4 regions of the Peribacillus sp. NPDC058002 genome follow, and region 2 is predicted to be linked to each of the others. Evidence: riboswitches for the same ligand, from Rfam matches in the RefSeq annotation. Region 2 holds a riboswitch; each other region holds the start of a gene.
What was found. A riboswitch is a leader RNA that binds a small molecule or an ion and turns the genes downstream of it on or off. The one in region 2 is predicted to bind S-adenosylmethionine.
Positions count from the first base shown of each region.

Region 1: it holds a riboswitch for S-adenosylmethionine, as region 2 does, so the genes downstream of both, ACFVSH_RS15230 (methionine biosynthesis PLP-dependent protein) here and ACFVSH_RS07490 (O-acetylhomoserine aminocarboxypropyltransferase/cysteine synthase family protein) in region 2, are expected to answer to the same signal.
Region 3: it holds a riboswitch for S-adenosylmethionine, as region 2 does, so the genes downstream of both, mtnK (S-methyl-5-thioribose kinase) here and ACFVSH_RS07490 (O-acetylhomoserine aminocarboxypropyltransferase/cysteine synthase family protein) in region 2, are expected to answer to the same signal.
Region 4: it holds a riboswitch for S-adenosylmethionine, as region 2 does, so the genes downstream of both, ACFVSH_RS19975 (Na+/H+ antiporter NhaC family protein) here and ACFVSH_RS07490 (O-acetylhomoserine aminocarboxypropyltransferase/cysteine synthase family protein) in region 2, are expected to answer to the same signal.

Region 1 is NZ_JBHVQU010000084.1:8,797-12,817, reverse strand. It holds gene ACFVSH_RS15245 (ABC transporter ATP-binding protein) at 1-13, shown strand, start outside; gene ACFVSH_RS15240 (hypothetical protein) at 74-316, opposite strand; gene fumC (class II fumarate hydratase) at 425-1,807, opposite strand; SAM riboswitch class I at 2,134-2,247, shown strand; gene ACFVSH_RS15230 (methionine biosynthesis PLP-dependent protein) at 2,334-3,446, shown strand; gene metC (cystathionine beta-lyase) at 3,443-4,021, shown strand, end outside.
Region 2 is NZ_JBHVQU010000025.1:12,192-16,212, reverse strand. It holds gene ACFVSH_RS07495 (methionine ABC transporter ATP-binding protein) at 1-154, opposite strand, end outside; SAM riboswitch class I at 308-420, opposite strand; gene ACFVSH_RS07490 (O-acetylhomoserine aminocarboxypropyltransferase/cysteine synthase family protein) at 538-1,848, opposite strand; SAM riboswitch class I at 1,948-2,053, opposite strand; gene ACFVSH_RS07485 (thioredoxin family protein) at 2,186-2,494, opposite strand; gene ACFVSH_RS07480 (toprim domain-containing protein) at 2,498-2,863, opposite strand; gene gcvH (glycine cleavage system protein GcvH) at 2,956-3,339, opposite strand; gene ACFVSH_RS07470 (arsenate reductase family protein) at 3,434-3,790, opposite strand; gene ACFVSH_RS07465 (acyl-CoA dehydrogenase family protein) at 3,932-4,021, opposite strand, start outside.
Region 3 is NZ_JBHVQU010000222.1:1,689-5,709, forward strand. It holds gene mtnA (S-methyl-5-thioribose-1-phosphate isomerase) at 1-386, opposite strand, end outside; gene mtnK (S-methyl-5-thioribose kinase) at 401-1,603, opposite strand; SAM riboswitch class I at 1,682-1,835, opposite strand; gene ACFVSH_RS22110 (carbon-nitrogen family hydrolase) at 1,907-2,689, opposite strand; gene ACFVSH_RS22115 (pyridoxal phosphate-dependent aminotransferase) at 2,789-3,961, shown strand.
Region 4 is NZ_JBHVQU010000163.1:719-4,739, reverse strand. It holds gene ACFVSH_RS19980 (chromate transporter) at 1-296, shown strand, start outside; gene ACFVSH_RS19975 (Na+/H+ antiporter NhaC family protein) at 513-1,829, opposite strand; SAM riboswitch class I at 2,022-2,129, opposite strand; gene ACFVSH_RS19970 (SOS response-associated peptidase) at 2,399-3,070, opposite strand; gene ACFVSH_RS19965 (hypothetical protein) at 3,131-3,286, opposite strand; gene hutG (formimidoylglutamase) at 3,577-4,021, opposite strand, start outside.

The sequences.
Region 1 (4,021 bases), on a different contig from region 2:
ATCTGCCAATTAAAAGCAAAAAGACCCATTCATTATGGGTCTTTTTACGTTTATTCAAATAAAAAGGATAGATTCATTCCTGGACCAACACCACTTCATCATGTCCGCATTCAGAGCATTTCATGAGATGCGGGCATTGGCCTTTTTGAAGGGATTTAGGGTATCCGTCGTTTTCTTTAAGTATGTCGATATCCATATAAGCACTGTAATCATCAGCATAGTCCATGAATTTCCCTTTATCATCAAGATCACTGCCGCATTTCGGGCAATTCACATGAATTTTTCTTAGACCGTTGCAAAGCGGGCATAAAGACATTGTTTTTCCTCCTGTTCACGTTACCTATGATTTCAGTATTTGTTCATCCCATTATTTTAACCCATGGAAACACCCTCCCTAATACCAAGGGAGGGTACTTCCATTCAATTATTTATTAACCATGTTAGCAGGATCGACCCATGCTTTGAATTCATCTTCTGTCAGGAACTCCAATTTCAACGCAGCTTCTTTCAATGTTGAGTTGTCCTTGAATGCAGTTTTGGCGATTTTGGCTGCTTTTTCATAACCGATATGCGGGTTCAATGCTGTTACCAACATAAGGGAACGTTCTACATTTTCTTTGATTTTATCCTCATTTGCAGTGATGCCCACCGCACAATTATCGTTGAATGAATGAATGCCTTCCGTCAATAATTTTACCGTTTGCAGGAAGTTATAGATGATGACAGGCTTGAATACATTCAATTCAAAATTACCTTGGCTTGCTGCAAAGCCAATTGTAGCATCGTTACCCACGATTTGAGTTGCAATCATGGTAAGCGCTTCACTTTGTGTTGGATTGACTTTACCTGGCATGATGGAGCTGCCTGGCTCGTTTTCCGGAATGGCTATTTCGCCGATTCCGCTTCTTGGACCACTTGCCAGCCATCTGACATCGTTCGCAATTTTCATTAAATCCGCTGCCAATGCTTTTAAAGCGCCGTGTGCGTAGACGATTTCGTTATGGCTTGTCAATGCATGGAACTTATTATCAGATGTGACAAAAGGATATCCAGTATCAGCTGCAATTTGTTTGGCGGAAAGTCCCGGGAATTCTTTTTTTGTATTGATTCCGGTTCCTACAGCCGTTCCTCCTAGTGCAAGGTTCAATAATTTTTGGCTGCTTTCCTCAATCATCGCTAGATTTTTGTCGAGCATCGCTTTCCAGCCGGAAATCTCTTGTCCCAATGTTAATGGTGTAGCATCTTGAAGATGTGTCCGGCCAATTTTCACGACATCCCAAAATTCTTTTTCTTTTGTATCGAATGTATCACGAAGAGCTTTAATGGCAGGAACCAATTTTTCAGCGACTTCCATAAAGGCAGCAATATGCATGGCTGTCGGGAAAGTATCATTGGAGCTCTGTGCCTTGTTAACATCATCATTCGGATGAAGGGTTTCCGATTCACCGTTTTCTTTTAACCATTCATTTCCTTTGTTAGCGACCACTTCATTCACGTTCATATTACTTTGCGTACCGCTTCCCGTTTGCCAAACTACAAGCGGGAAATGCTCATCTAGCGTTCCTTCGAGGATTTCGCCGCAAATCTTGACGATGGCATTCTTTTTAACTTCCGAAAGATCACCAAGATCATAGTTCACCTTTGCCGCAGCTTGTTTAACGTATGCAAATGCACGAACTAATTCAATCGGCATTTTTTCGTTACCGATTTTGAAATTGTTACGGCTTCTCTCGGTTTGTGCTCCCCAATATTTATCAGCAGGAACTTTCACTTCACCCATCGTATCTCGTTCGATTCTGTATTCCATGTGTTCTCCTCCTATGTTTGCACTATTCATTGAGACCAATTTGCATATGAAATGAATAATGTCGTATTATTCTTTCTCTCCATACATTGTACAAACTTTATTATTTTAAAGCAAAAATATCCGCTGACCTTTCACTTTTTCCGAAAATTGCATGACCCTTCGTGTTTATATGAAGATTCGGATATTCTTTTTTTTAGATACATAAAGTGTTGTCGCACTAGGCACCAATTAACCTGGACATGAACATCCAAGCATTATCCATCCCAAAATGTCCTTGACAGTATTTTGTATATATAGTAAATTCAAAAGAAATTGAATAATCTAAACTCTTATCGAGAGAGGTAGAGGGAATGGCCCGATGACACCTCAGCAACCTTCATTTGTTTCAAACCAATGAAAAGGTGCTAATTCCACAAGTTTGTGAACTTGGAAGATAAGAAGAATGACTCGTCCTTACTTAATCAAAGTCTTCTTCTTAAAGAAGACTTTTTTTTATTTTATATAACTCAAAGGAGCAGTGAAAACCATGTACAAAACTGAAACATATCTTGCTCAATTAGGAAACCGCAGCGAAACGGCGACAGGAACAGTCAATCCGCCAGTATACTTTTCAACAGCTTTTCGCCATGAAGGAATTGGCCAATCGACGGGATTCGACTACACAAGGACAGGTAATCCTACACGCCAATTATTGGAGCGTTCCATCGCCGATCTGGAAAAAGGCGACCAAGGTTATGCCTGCAGTTCAGGAATGGCCGCCATTTCCACTATCCTTGCCCTTTTTAAATCAGGTGATGCCTGGATTGTCAGCGAAGATCTTTATGGTGGTACATATCGTCTGTTAGAACAAGGTTTTAAAAAATGGGGATTGCAGTGTGACTATGTAAACACTTGTTGTTTGGAGGATATAGAAAAAGCCATCACTCCTCACACGAAAGCCATCTTCATCGAAACTCCCACTAACCCTCTTATGCAGCAAACGGACATTAGCGCTGTTGCCGCATTGGCCAAACAAAATAATTTACTATTGATCGTTGATAATACTTTTTACACGCCTCTTATTCAACAACCCATCCTGCTTGGAGCGGATATCGTGATTCACAGTGCAACCAAGTATCTCGGTGGTCATAATGATGTGCTCGCCGGACTGATCGTTGCTAGCGGCGCTGAATTATGTGATGCACTAGCCTTCCATCATAATGGTACCGGAGCTGTCTTGAGCCCCTTTGATTCTTGGCTATTGATGCGTGGAATGAAAACCTTGGCATTGCGGATGGAGCGTCATGAAAAGAATGCCAAAATACTTGTAGATTACTTGTCGGAACATGATTGTGTCACGGACGTATTGTATCCCGGCAAAGGCGGCATGATTTCATTCCGTATCATTGATGAATCGGCGGTCAACCCCTTTTTACAATCGCTCTCATTAATTTCCTTTGCAGAAAGCCTTGGAGGGGTTGAAAGCTTTATCACCTATCCTGCCACACAAACGCATGCCGATATACCGCTTGAAGTCAGAACGGCAAATGGAGTTTGTAATCGTCTGCTCCGCTTCTCCGTTGGCATCGAGGATAGCGATGATTTGATTCAGGACTTGCAGCAAGCATTCGCACATGTAAAAAGGGAGGCGCTACGATGACAGGTCATGATTTTAGCTTTGAAACGAAATTACTTCATAATCAGCATAAATTCGATCCGGCAACGGGCGGTGTGAGCGTCCCCATTCAGCATGCATCGACTTTCCATCAATCCGATATCGATCAATTTGGCAAATATGATTACAGCAGAAGCGGGAACCCGACTCGCGAAGCACTTGAAGACATCATTGCCGAACTTGAGGAAGGCACTCACGGCTTTGCTTTTTCTTCAGGTATGGCTGCCATTTCAACAGCCTTCCTGCTATTGTCTGCCGGGGATCATATCGTCATTTCCGAAGATGTGTACGGCGGAACATTCAGGATGGTCACAAGCGTATTGACTCGTTTCAATATTGAGCATACCTTCGTGGACATGACGGACCTTGAAAGCGTCAAAGCTGCCGTTCAGCCAAATACCAGGGCCATCTATATCGAAACGCCTTCAAATCCGTTACTTAAAGTGACCGATATTCAAGCCGTATGTGATATCGCCAAAAAAGCTGGTGCCTTAAGTTTTGTTGATAACACATTCTTGACCCCGGCATTGCAAAAACCGTTGAATCTGGGTGCTGATGTT
Region 2 (4,021 bases):
TGATCAAAGTACTTTTCCCCGCTCCACTGTAACCGATGATACCGAAAATCTCGCCTTTATTTATTTCAACATTCACATTATTTACAGCCTTGATCGTCTCACTGTTTCCTTTTCCTGTTCGGAACAGCTTACTGACTTTCGTCAATGTAATCATTAATCCTCACCTCTTTTATCCAATAAAACCTATGAACTTAGTTGATTTCTTTACATTATTAGTCTGTTTCTCATATCATGCACATGTTTTCCCCATTAAAACAGAAAAAACCTTTCTGCATGAGCAGAAAGGCAGGTGAAGAAACAGGCCTTTCTCTCATCTTCCAAAGTAATTAAACTTTGTGTGAATTGGCACCTTTCCAAGGAAATCTCCTTGTCGGTTGCCGGGTTTCATCGGGCACATCCCTCCACCTCTCTTGATAAGAGCTAATATATAGAATATTTGTACATCATTAAGTTCTTTAGTATGGAGAAATTTTATCATAGATAAAAAAGGAGCGCAATGTATATTATTTCTAGTTCAAGGATGAACAGGAACTTTGCTTAAAGCGTTTTGGAAGTCAAGGAGACGATATTCGTCGCTTTTTCAATTGCCTGCTCTAAATCTTCTATTAAGTCGTCTACATTTTCAATCCCAATTGATAAACGGACTTGATCGGCACTTACACCCGCTTTCGCAAGACCCGCCTCATTCAATTGTTGATGGGTCGTACTGGCTGGGTGGATGATCAAGCTCTTCGCATCCCCTACATTCGCCACATGGGACCATAATTCCACCGAATTGATAAGTTTTGCCCCAGCTTCGCGATTACCTTGTATTCCAAAAGTCACGACAGATCCAGCTCCCTTAGGCAAATATTTATCCGCAAGGGCCTTATCGGGATGATCCTCATCACCAGGATGCGAAACCCAAGTCACGGCAGGATGGTTTTTTAAATATTCAATGACAGACTTGGTGTTTGATAGATGCTCTTTCATCCTTACATGCAGCGTTTCAAGTCCAAGCGTAAACTGGAATGCACTTTGGGCACTTAGCGCAGGGCCTAAATCACGAAGTAACTGGACTCGGGCTTTCGTTATGAATGCGGCAGGTCCAACTGCCTCGGCGTATACCAGACCGTCGTAACTTGGGTCAGGCTCCGTGAAGCCAGGGTAGTTTGGCGAGTTCCAATCGAACTTCCCTCCATCCACGATGACACCGCCTAGTGTCGTTCCATTTCCCAGAAGCCATTTTGTAGCGGAATGGATGACGATGTCCGCGCCAAAATCAATTGGTCTGCAAAGATATGGTGTTGCAAAGGTATTATCAATGATTAAAGGTATGCCGGCTTCATGGGCGATTTTCGCCACCGCTTCAATATCAAGCACCCTCAAACTTGGATTACCGATCGTTTCGGCAAAAATGGCTTTAGTTCTTGGCGTAATCGCCCTTTTGAAATTTTCAGGATCATCGGGAGAAACGAACTTCACTTTGATCCCATATTTAGGAAGAGTATTTTCAAAAAGGTTATAAGTACCGCCATATAATGTAGAGGCTGAAACAATCTCATCACCTGCAGCGGCAATGTTCAGGATTGAAAGTGAGATGGCAGCCATTCCACTTGCTGTTGCCAATCCGCCGATGCCACCTTCCAATAAGGCCATTCTTTCCTCAAAAACGCTGACCGTGGGATTATGAAGCCGTGTATATATATAGCCATTCTCCTTTAGGCCAAATAAATTCGCTGCATGGTCGGTGTCTTTGAACAAGTATGCATTGCTTTGGTAGATAGGAACTGCACGGGCACCTGTTTCATCAGTTTGCAGACCGCCATGAACACTCAATGTTTCGAAACGCAACTTTTTCCCTGACATATGGTTTCACCTTTTTCTATGGATTTAGTTGGAATTATATGATATCTGGCCTTTTATAAACAAAAAAACCACTTCAACAAGAAGAGGTCTCAAGAACACACCTCATCTACCAGAGCCAACACTCTGCTGGAATTAGCACCGTATATAAAATTATACCGGTTGCCGGGCTTCGTCGGGCCAGTCCCTCCGCCACTCTTGATAAGAACTATTAAATTCTGCCATTACTTAATTCAAAATATATCATTTTAGAATAAATCAGTCAATTAATTGTTAGAATATTCTTTGTTTAATTCAAATGTCCGCAACAAAGAAACCAACCACGGCTCTGATTGGTTTCTTAGCTGATTTCCTTAAGCAATCCGTACAAATAAGGAACGGATTGAAAGGCATATATTTTTTTGTGCAGCTTTCCTTTTTTGAAAAGCAATAAACAGGGCACACTTTCGATTTCATATGATTCGGCAATTGCTTGGACATAGTTCATATTCATTTTGCCTGCCTTCAATTCCGGGAACAGCTCCAAGGATATCGTCAGCATCTTGGAGGCGACCTGACAAGTGCCGCATAAAGGCGTATATAAATATAAGCAAAAGGTTTCCCCATTTTCAACAGCAAGCTTACACTCTTCTTCTTTCCATTCCTGCATCAATTAGTCGTTCACCCTTTGACTTAAAAATTTCATTTTCACATTCATATTGGCAGATAGTAGCACAGTTGCGATATGATGTTCGGGTGAGCTTTCCACTTCTTTGTACATTTTATTAATATACAGGTGGTTCGCTTCCGGCATTTCCCTTCGGAACTGCTTCCGCAGCTTTTCTCCTGATTCATCTGCGTCAAAAAGGAGATAAACATCACGATCCATCAATTCATCCACTAATTCATCCAGCTTAGTTAATGATATGGTCCCATTTGTACATCTTATTTCCACATCTTCATTTAAAACGGAGGCAACTTTTCTTCTATCGGAACTGCCTTCTACAATGATCACTTTATCGAATTCGCCCCACTCCATGTCATCACTCCATCTCATGAATTATGTGCGCAACTGCCGCTGTATAAAATGAAAAAGAGAGCAGGCCTATTCAGTCCCCCCTCTCCTTCTTTTTAACCGTTGATTAAACTCTCATACTCTTCGGCGCTCATCAAGTTTTCAATATCATTGCTATTAGATGGTTCAAGCACGACCATCCATGCCTTTTCATAAGGAGACTCATTTACATATTCAGGGTTGTCACTTAAATCTTCGTTTACTTCAACAACCTTGCCACTGATAGGTGCATAAAGCTCAGAAACGGTCTTAACGGATTCAACACTTCCAAATGGTTCGTTCGCTTTCAATTCATCGCCGATTTCCGGAAGCTCAACGAATACGATGTCCCCAAGCTCGGACTGTGCGAAAGCTGTAATCCCAATGCGCACTGTTCCATCTTCCGTTTTGACCCATTCATGTTCTTTAGTGTAACGAAGTTCTTTTGGTGTTGTCGTCATTATTAACCCTCCATATGTACATCTTATTTATCTATTTCATTATAAGGTAGATAGTGTGTTTAAGTAAGGAATTAACCAAATATTTTGTGAAATTTCAGTTCCAAACCTGTTCGAATTGCTCTTCTTTGAAACCTACCGTCACTTTAGTGCCATCTGTAACAATCGGCCTTTTCAGAAGCATGCCATCCGTGGACAATATATCAAGCATCTCTGCTTCAGTAGCTTCTTTCAGCTTATCCTTTAAGCCCAGCTCCCGATATTTTTGACCGCTAGTATTGAAGAACTTCTTCAATTCCAAATTGCTGATTTTATATAGTTTTTCTATTTCTGTTCGCGAAGGCGGATTTTCAGCTATATGGATCGCTTCATATTGCAGTTCATGATTATCAAGCCACTTCTTCGCGTTACGGCATGTGCCGCATTTTGGGTACCAATATAATGTTAAGCCCATCATTTCACCACCTATCAATAGAATACCCGTTTTCAGCACGCAATACAACGAAATATCTTTTGAATTTCCGTTGCGATTTCATCAAAGGAAATAAAGGGAATGCCTTTACGGGCATTCCCTTTACAGATTCTGATTCATTGCTTATAGAGCATATTTTTCCGCTTCGATCACCTTTACGGAGGCTTCACGTTTTTTCGCAATGACATTGATCGGATTGTGTCTTGTCAGCTT
Region 3 (4,021 bases), on a different contig from region 2:
TTAGCCTCCGATACAAGTGCTTCCTTTGCAGCTGAAATGCTTTGCGCAGCATGCAAGGTGTTCTCCATCCTCCTTAACGCCCAAAAAAGGTTTACTGCAGTTGGCCTTGAAGAGGCGAGTTTTTCAATATGCCTCGTTACATTTCTCTTGAAATCCCCTAATTCAGCGGTTGTTTCCTGTTTGGCACCAAGTGCAACACCAAATGCTGCCGTCAGTCCAATTGCTGGCGCACCGCGAACTTTTAATGTCAAAATGCTGTCATATACATCATTAACTGAATGAAGTTCAATAAATTCAGTTATGGAAGGTAGGGCTTGTTGATTTAATAATGTAATATGGGTATCATCCCAGTGTACCGAATAGGGTAAGGGTGCTAGTGTAGTCATGTGCAGGGCTCCTTTTAAATGATTGAATAAGATGGCAGTGTACGTTGCTTCAACGCTTCAATGACAGCTGGAACATCTAATTCATCCCGTTTTTTAATTAAAAATGCACCAATTTCCAACGTTGCCGTTTTGGCAGCAATCCTTATCTCTTTATTTTCAATGACGTTTAAATCGGCAACATGGGAAAGGCCAATGGTTCGCCGAATCAGTTCACAGCCGGCAAAACCGAAGGCATCTTTTTTGAATTTTGTCAGTAAGTAAGGCAGATAACCTTTCACATGGCGGAATGGGCTTTTATTTTGACCTTCCCATAAGTCGGTATAAGTTTCTTCAAAGGCATTCCAAAATTCATGAAGGTGTGTGAAAATCTCTTCCTTTCCAGCGCCATTGCGTGTGACTGCCTGGAAGAGAAGGTTGGCGGTGTATTGACCAAGGTCAAAACCAACGGGTCCATAAAAAGCGAATTCCGGATCAATAACCTTTGTTTCAGTTTCACTTGCAAATATACTTCCAGTATGTAAATCTCCATGAAGTAAGGCTTCCTGCTCGGTTTCAAAGCTTTGTTTCAGCTTAGCGACCTCAAGTATCACTTCTTGATCATTCCAGATAATTTTGGCGGCATCAGTCAATTCCACCTCGAAGTCTCCTGGGAGTTCCTCAAAAAATGGATCTGTGAAAATAAAGACCTCAGTGATTTTGCAGAGTTCTGGATTCGTGAAATGTCGGGCCACTTCCTTTTTCGCAGATGGTTCTAGATGATAATCGGATGTATAAAATGCCGTCTTAGCAACAAACTCACCAATATGCTGTGAAAGCAATGGATATGAATCGCCATCGATCAATCCTGTTCTAACGATTTTCAAGTGCGATAAATCCTCCATGACCGTGATGGCAAGCTGTTCATCCGAATAATAGACTTGCGGTACGAATTCAGGGCAATAACTTTTGAAATGAATCAGCGCATTCGCTTCAATGGCAGCCCTTTTCAATGTCAGCGGCCAGCTTTCACCAAGTACCTTGGCATAAGGGACCGCTTGTTTGATGATTATTCCTTTATTTGTGTGCATGTCTGTAACATGAAAAACATAATTTAAGTTTCCATCGCCGATTTCTTTACACTTTAAACTTGCATCCGCATTGACCAACCCAAGTTTTTTTGCAAGGGTTATAGCTGTTTCGTTTGTCAATCTCTTAAAATTTGAATGGTTTTGAGTCATTCTTTTTCCCTCCAGAATCAAAATAAGAATAAAAAAGCCTCTTTCATATAGAAAGAGGCAGAAGTTTTGGCTTCGGACCTCTTATCTTCCAGAAAATGAATTCTGGTGGAATTAGCACCGTGCTCTGTGGATTTTATAATCCGGCGGTGAATCCGCCCCATTTCACAATGGTATTACAGTCGGTTGCTGGGCTTCATAGGGCCTTTATCCCTCAGCCTGCTCTTGATAAGAGTAAATGTTTTCTGAAATTTTAATCTTCGGGAAAATAATAACAACCTTTTGAATAGTTTGTCAATGGGTAAATTAATAAAAATCAGGGCGGCGATCTTCGAATACAGGTATTTTGTTTCGGGCTTCCGTAACTTTATTGAAATCCAAGGTGCCTGTCAAGAGTTCGTTTCCTTCTCCGGCTTCACTAATGAGATTCCCCCATGGATCAATAATCAAGGAATGACCAGCAAATGTATTATTGACATCCGAACCTGAACGATTAACGGCTACAACATAGGCTTGGTTCTCGATGGCACGGCTAATCAATAAGGCTCTCCAGTGATCGAGTCTCGGCTTTGGCCATTCCGCCGTTACGAATAGAACTTCGGCGCCTTGAACGGTATGGGCACGCTGCCATTCAGGGAAACGGATGTCATAACAAATGAATCCAGCACATATTTTTTCATCAAGAGTAAATAAACCATCTTTTTCTCCTGGCTGCAGGAAATGATGTTCATCCATTAACTGAAATAAGTGTAGCTTATCATATTCTTTAATGAGATTCCCATGTTTATCGATGATGATCATCGTGTTATAGATTCCCTTGCTTGTCTTTTTCGCGATGGAACCGCCTATGATGTGAATTTGGTGTTTTTGTGCCTGTGTTTTTAAAAATTCAATCGTTTTTTCTGCCTCGTGATCAGCAATCTCATTTAACCTGGTCAAGTCGTATCCTGTTGTCCAAAGCTCCGGTAAAATGACGATATCGGGTTCTGACCGTGTTGCTTTTTCCAACCATTGTTCTGCAACCTGAAAATTGATATCCGGTTGACCAAAGGCTATATCCATTTGAATACAAGCTATTTTCCATTTCATCGATTAAAACCTCCACATGTAAAAAATGCTTTACAAGACTATGATAAACATATATCATTTGTGACTAGAATTTCAAGAAATTTCAGAGAAGGTGTATAAATGTTGCAATTCGAAAAATCCGGCCAGCTTCAGGACCTGCCCAAGCAGTTTTTTGCTTCACTAGTCGCAAAAGTCAATGCAATAACGGAGCAAGGACATGATGTCATTAATTTAGGCCAGGGAAACCCTGATCAGCCGACGCCAGAACATATCGTGAAAAGTTTGCAGTCGGCTGCTGAAAAAACGATTAATCATAAATATTCGCCATTCCGGGGACATCAATATTTAAAAGATGCTGCCGCCGTCTTTTATGAACGAGAATACGGTGTCAAGCTGGATCCGAATAGCGAAGTGGCGATTCTCTTCGGGGGGAAGGCAGGTCTTGTCGAACTGCCGCAGTGTTTATTGAATCCAGGTGATACGATCCTAGTTCCAGATCCCGGCTATCCCGATTATCTTTCCGGAGTTGTTTTAGCCCGGGCAAAGACCGAACTCATGCCTCTGACAGAAGAAAATGGTTTTCTTCCGAAATATGATGAAATACATAAAGAAGTACTTGATAAAGCCAAAATGATGTTCTTGAACTATCCGAATAATCCCACAGGTGCTTCTGCAACTGATAGTTTCTTTGATGAAACCGTCTCCTTCGCAAAAGAGCATTCCATTTGTGTGGTCCACGATTTCGCTTATGGCGCGATCGGATTCGACGGAAAAAAACCGATAAGCTTTCTCCAATCGGAGGGAGCGAAGGATGTAGGAATAGAAATATACACACTATCGAAAACATACAATATGGCAGGATGGAGAGTAGGCTTCGCAGTGGGGAATAAGAGTGTAATAGAAGCTCTTGAACTATTGCAAGACCATCTTTATGTGAGTCTTTTCCCGGCGATACAAGAAGCTGCGGCAAGTGCTTTGCTTGATTCGCAGAGCTGTGTAGAGCAGTTAGTGCAGATGTACGAAGGACGAAGGAATGTTTTCATTGAGGGATTGAGGGCAATCGGCTGGGATGTCAAAGCGCCTGCGGCATCGTTTTTTGCCTGGCTCAAGGTACCTAAAGGTTTTACGTCAGAGAGTTTTGCAGACTATTTATTAGCGCATGCCCACGTAGCTGTTGCCGCAGGGAATGGATTCGGTGAATTTGGCGAAGGTTACGTCAGGGTAGGGCTGCTGACCTCGGAAGAACGGCTTGAAGAGGCTGTGGAACGAATACGTACATTAAACTTATTTTAACGATGGATTGAGGTATCCGACTTATTCACCGTTAAAATAGTTAAAACTTATTGACAAAGT
Region 4 (4,021 bases), on a different contig from region 2:
TGCTACCTGCTATTATATTCGTGACCGTTATAGCCACCTTCTTCAGCAAATTGAATCATTATCCAGTTATTCAATCCATGTTTTATGGATTAAGACCCATTGTCACCAGTTTAATCCTCTTTGCAGCAATCAGTTTAGCACTTTCCAATCATATGATAGCCCCAAACTTTTCATGGCATACGATAAGCTTATTACTCGTTTTTGGATTATCGTTATTTGCCCTAATGAAATTACGCTGGCACCCAGCTTATGTAATTATACTTTCTGGTTTAGTTGGTGTTGTCCTCTATTCATGACAAATGCCGCACGCAAAACGATTAATAATATGAACCGGAATGAAGCAGTTATTTTGGTTATGAAATAAGTTGTTTACCATAAATTAAAGAAATCCCTAGCAGATGAATTGATTACTTTATGAACACTTATACTGACATAAGTGGGAAGATTTCACCCATACAGAAAACACCCTGTATCCAATGATTCAGGGTGTTTTTTTCATTATTATCCTCTTTTTAATAAGTCCGTTTCTTCGATTCATCATTTCCCGACTGAAACCGTGGATAACCAATCAAGATGGCAACGACTCCACAAAGTCCAATTAGTATTGGGTAATATGAATACGGCAAGATGCTTATGGGAGAGATCTTTGCTACCCCTGCTGCAACAAGCAGCTGTGCCCCATATGGAATCACCCCTTGGATACAACAGGCAAAAACGTCAAGGATGCTCGCCGATTTACGCGGATCAATCCCATACTTTTCAGCGATGTTTTTGGCAAGTGGCCCGGCAATGATAATCGAAATCGTGTTATTTGCCGTTGAAAGGTTCGTCAAACCAACAAGCCCGGCAATGCTGAATTCCGCCCCTTTTTTTGATTTGCTATTTCGTGTCACGAGGTGGAGTAGATAATCGATGCCACCATTATGTTTGATTACAGCAACCATACCTGCAATTAAAATGGCAAGGAAGGAGATTTCATACATTCCCGCCATTCCCTCACCAACTTTTTGAATGACACCCAACGGTTGATAACTTCCATCCGCCAAGCCGATAATTCCGGCAAGGACGATTCCGATGGATAGGACCAGGAACACATTGACTCCTGCCAATGCAGTGATCAATACGCAAAGGTATGGAAGAATCTTCACCCAATTATAAGAATTTTGGGTGATGTCGGCTTGTTCACCCATCGTTAATATTCCTAGGATAGCACATGTGATGATGGCCGCAGGTAAAACGATGAAAAAATTCACCTTAAACTTATCCTTCATTTTCGTTCCCTGTGTTCGAACTGCAGCGATTGTCGTATCTGAAATGAAGGATAGGTTATCCCCAAACATCGCACCACCAATAACAGCCGCCATTGAGAGGGCAAGCGAAATATCGGTTTGCTCGCTAATTCCCACCCCGATAGGTGCTAGGGCTACAATCGTTCCCATGCTCGTTCCCATAGATAGGGAAATAAAACAAGCGATAATGAATATCCCTACCATTAAAAGATTTTGCGGAAAAACCGCTAAGGCAAGATTCACGGTTGATTCAACTGCCCCCATACCATTCGCAACTTCGGAAAAAGCGCCGGCTAAAAGGAAAATGATTACCATTAACATAATATTAGCGTCACCGGCACCTTTACAGAAAATATCAACCTTTTGATTGAAACTTTCTTTCCGATTCATTGCCAATGCAGCTGCTGATGCAATAGAAATGGCTACAATCACCGGAAATGAATAAAAATCTTTAGTGACGATTCCGGACCCTATAAATAAAATTAAAAATACGACAAATGGAATCAATGCCCATGGATTCCCTTTATTGTTTGCACTCATGATGTACACCTCTTTTTATTTTTCCCATGACATGTGTCATAGCCTTTATTCTTTTAACAGTTTTCGCAAATAACGCCAATTTGAGCTTGATTATCCAGTGATGGAGCTATAGCAAAAAAAAACAGCTGTCAGCATAAAAAAGACCCCTTCTATTAAAACAAGAAGAGGTCTTTTAATTTATAAAAAACACCCTCCTTATCTTTCAGGCGAAAATCAGCCTGCTGGATTTGGCACAGCACTCCCATTAAGTCCGCTGCCGAGACATCTTCGGGCCAGTCCCTCCGTCTCTCTTGATAAGAAGATCAAAATTATATAATTTATCAACTATTACGATACCTGTCAGAAAAGTACCAAACTGGAAACTTGCTGTAACCATCTGTGTTTGTTAAAGCGACATCGAAGTCGTTTTGAAAAGCAAATATAAGAGTACAGCATTTTGTCTATTTTCGCAAGGTTTAGTTTTATAGTATTCACATGCACTTCTTACTGTTTGCAGTTAATCAGTACAATGAGTCTTCCACTGATATTTATCCGGGCGGAATTAATATAAAAAGAGGTCTAATGACCTCTCAGCAAATTTGTTGTATTAGATTAGGTGAATTTTTTTTAGTCGAGTTCACATCAGTCGATACCTCAAAAGCTTCCATTTGTTCTGAGTCGAATGACTTTAAATACTGCTGCAGATATGCAGGATCATTAATGGATGGATTCAACCAATCTTTTTCATCTTCTGGTTTAAGGATTACAGGCATACGATCATGAATGCTGGTCATCAGCTCATTAGGAACGGTTGTTATAACGGAGCACGTGTAAATGCTGAGGCCTTCGGGAGATTTCCAGGATTCCCATATACCGGCCATTCCAAATGGAGCATGATTCTTCATTTTTATTCGCATCGGTATTTTTCTTTCTGGTGTCTTTTTCCATTCGTAAAATGAGTCAGCGATTATCAAGCATCTCTTCTTCTTATACGCATTCTTGAAGCTTGCTTTCTCTGCAATGGTTTCCGCTCTGGCATTGATCATTTTATAGCCAACTTTTTCGTCTTTTGCCCAGAATGGAATGAGTCCCCACCGAAGATATCCAAGTCGGTTCATTGCCCCGTCATTAATGACGGATAACACGGATTGGGAGGGAGCAATATTGTAGCTGAATTGGTATTCCTCATCAAATGATCCTTGTATATCAAACCGATCTTTTATTTCTTCAATGTCAGTGAAAAGGGTGAAACGTCCACACATAATATCGCCTACCGTATTAAGATTTATTACAGTGTAACAAATGGAACAAGCAGGCACAAATCAGTGTTCTAAAATCCTGATGTCGGTAAATGGCTGATTAAATAATTCGCTGGAAATCAAAAGGGTGCCAAGGACTTCTCTTTCATCTTCAGCTTTAATGATTTCCGACAAAATCAAGGTACTGCCATTCCTTACCGTTACTTTATATTCATTCATGGAATCCCCCCTCAATAGGCTAGATGGTTGTTATTATAAACTAAAAATCCACAAGTATCAGTATTGAACTCTGGCAGAGTCATGGTTAATCTTCTAATGAAGAGGCAGCATGGAGGTTCCTTTACACCTTAAAGGGTTAGTCGAACAAAGCCCGGGAGCATGAATCCTTGAATTGGCGGCGTAAAAAAGACTGCCCATGAATGAATCATGGACAGTCAGGCGCTGTAAAAGGTTTTTCGCTTCAATACAGATAGATGATTATGGAGATGGCATTTTAGGAAAGCCATTCATTATTTAAAATGAAGTAAAACCTCATTTATTAAATGTGCTGCCAATGTAACGGTTATATTATTTTCATCCAACGAAGGATTCACTTCCGAGATATCAAAGGAGAGGATCTTTTCATTCGATACGATATGCCTGATAATGGCACGGACCAATTTCGGATTCAGTCCAAAAGGCGATGGAGCACTTACCCCAGGTGCGTAGGCTGAATCAATAACGTCTGTACATAATGTAAGAATAATGTAGTCATATTCCTTAGCGAATTCATTTATCCGCCGCTTAGTTTCATCCATTTCATTCAATGACAAATCTTCTTCCAATATGTAATCGACCTTACTTCTCTCGGCAGTTTCAAACAGTGCCTTCGTATTCCCCTGCTTCTGAATTCCGACACATAAATAGCCACAATTTTTATCTTCGTCCAAAATTTGCTTAAACATCGTTCCTGAT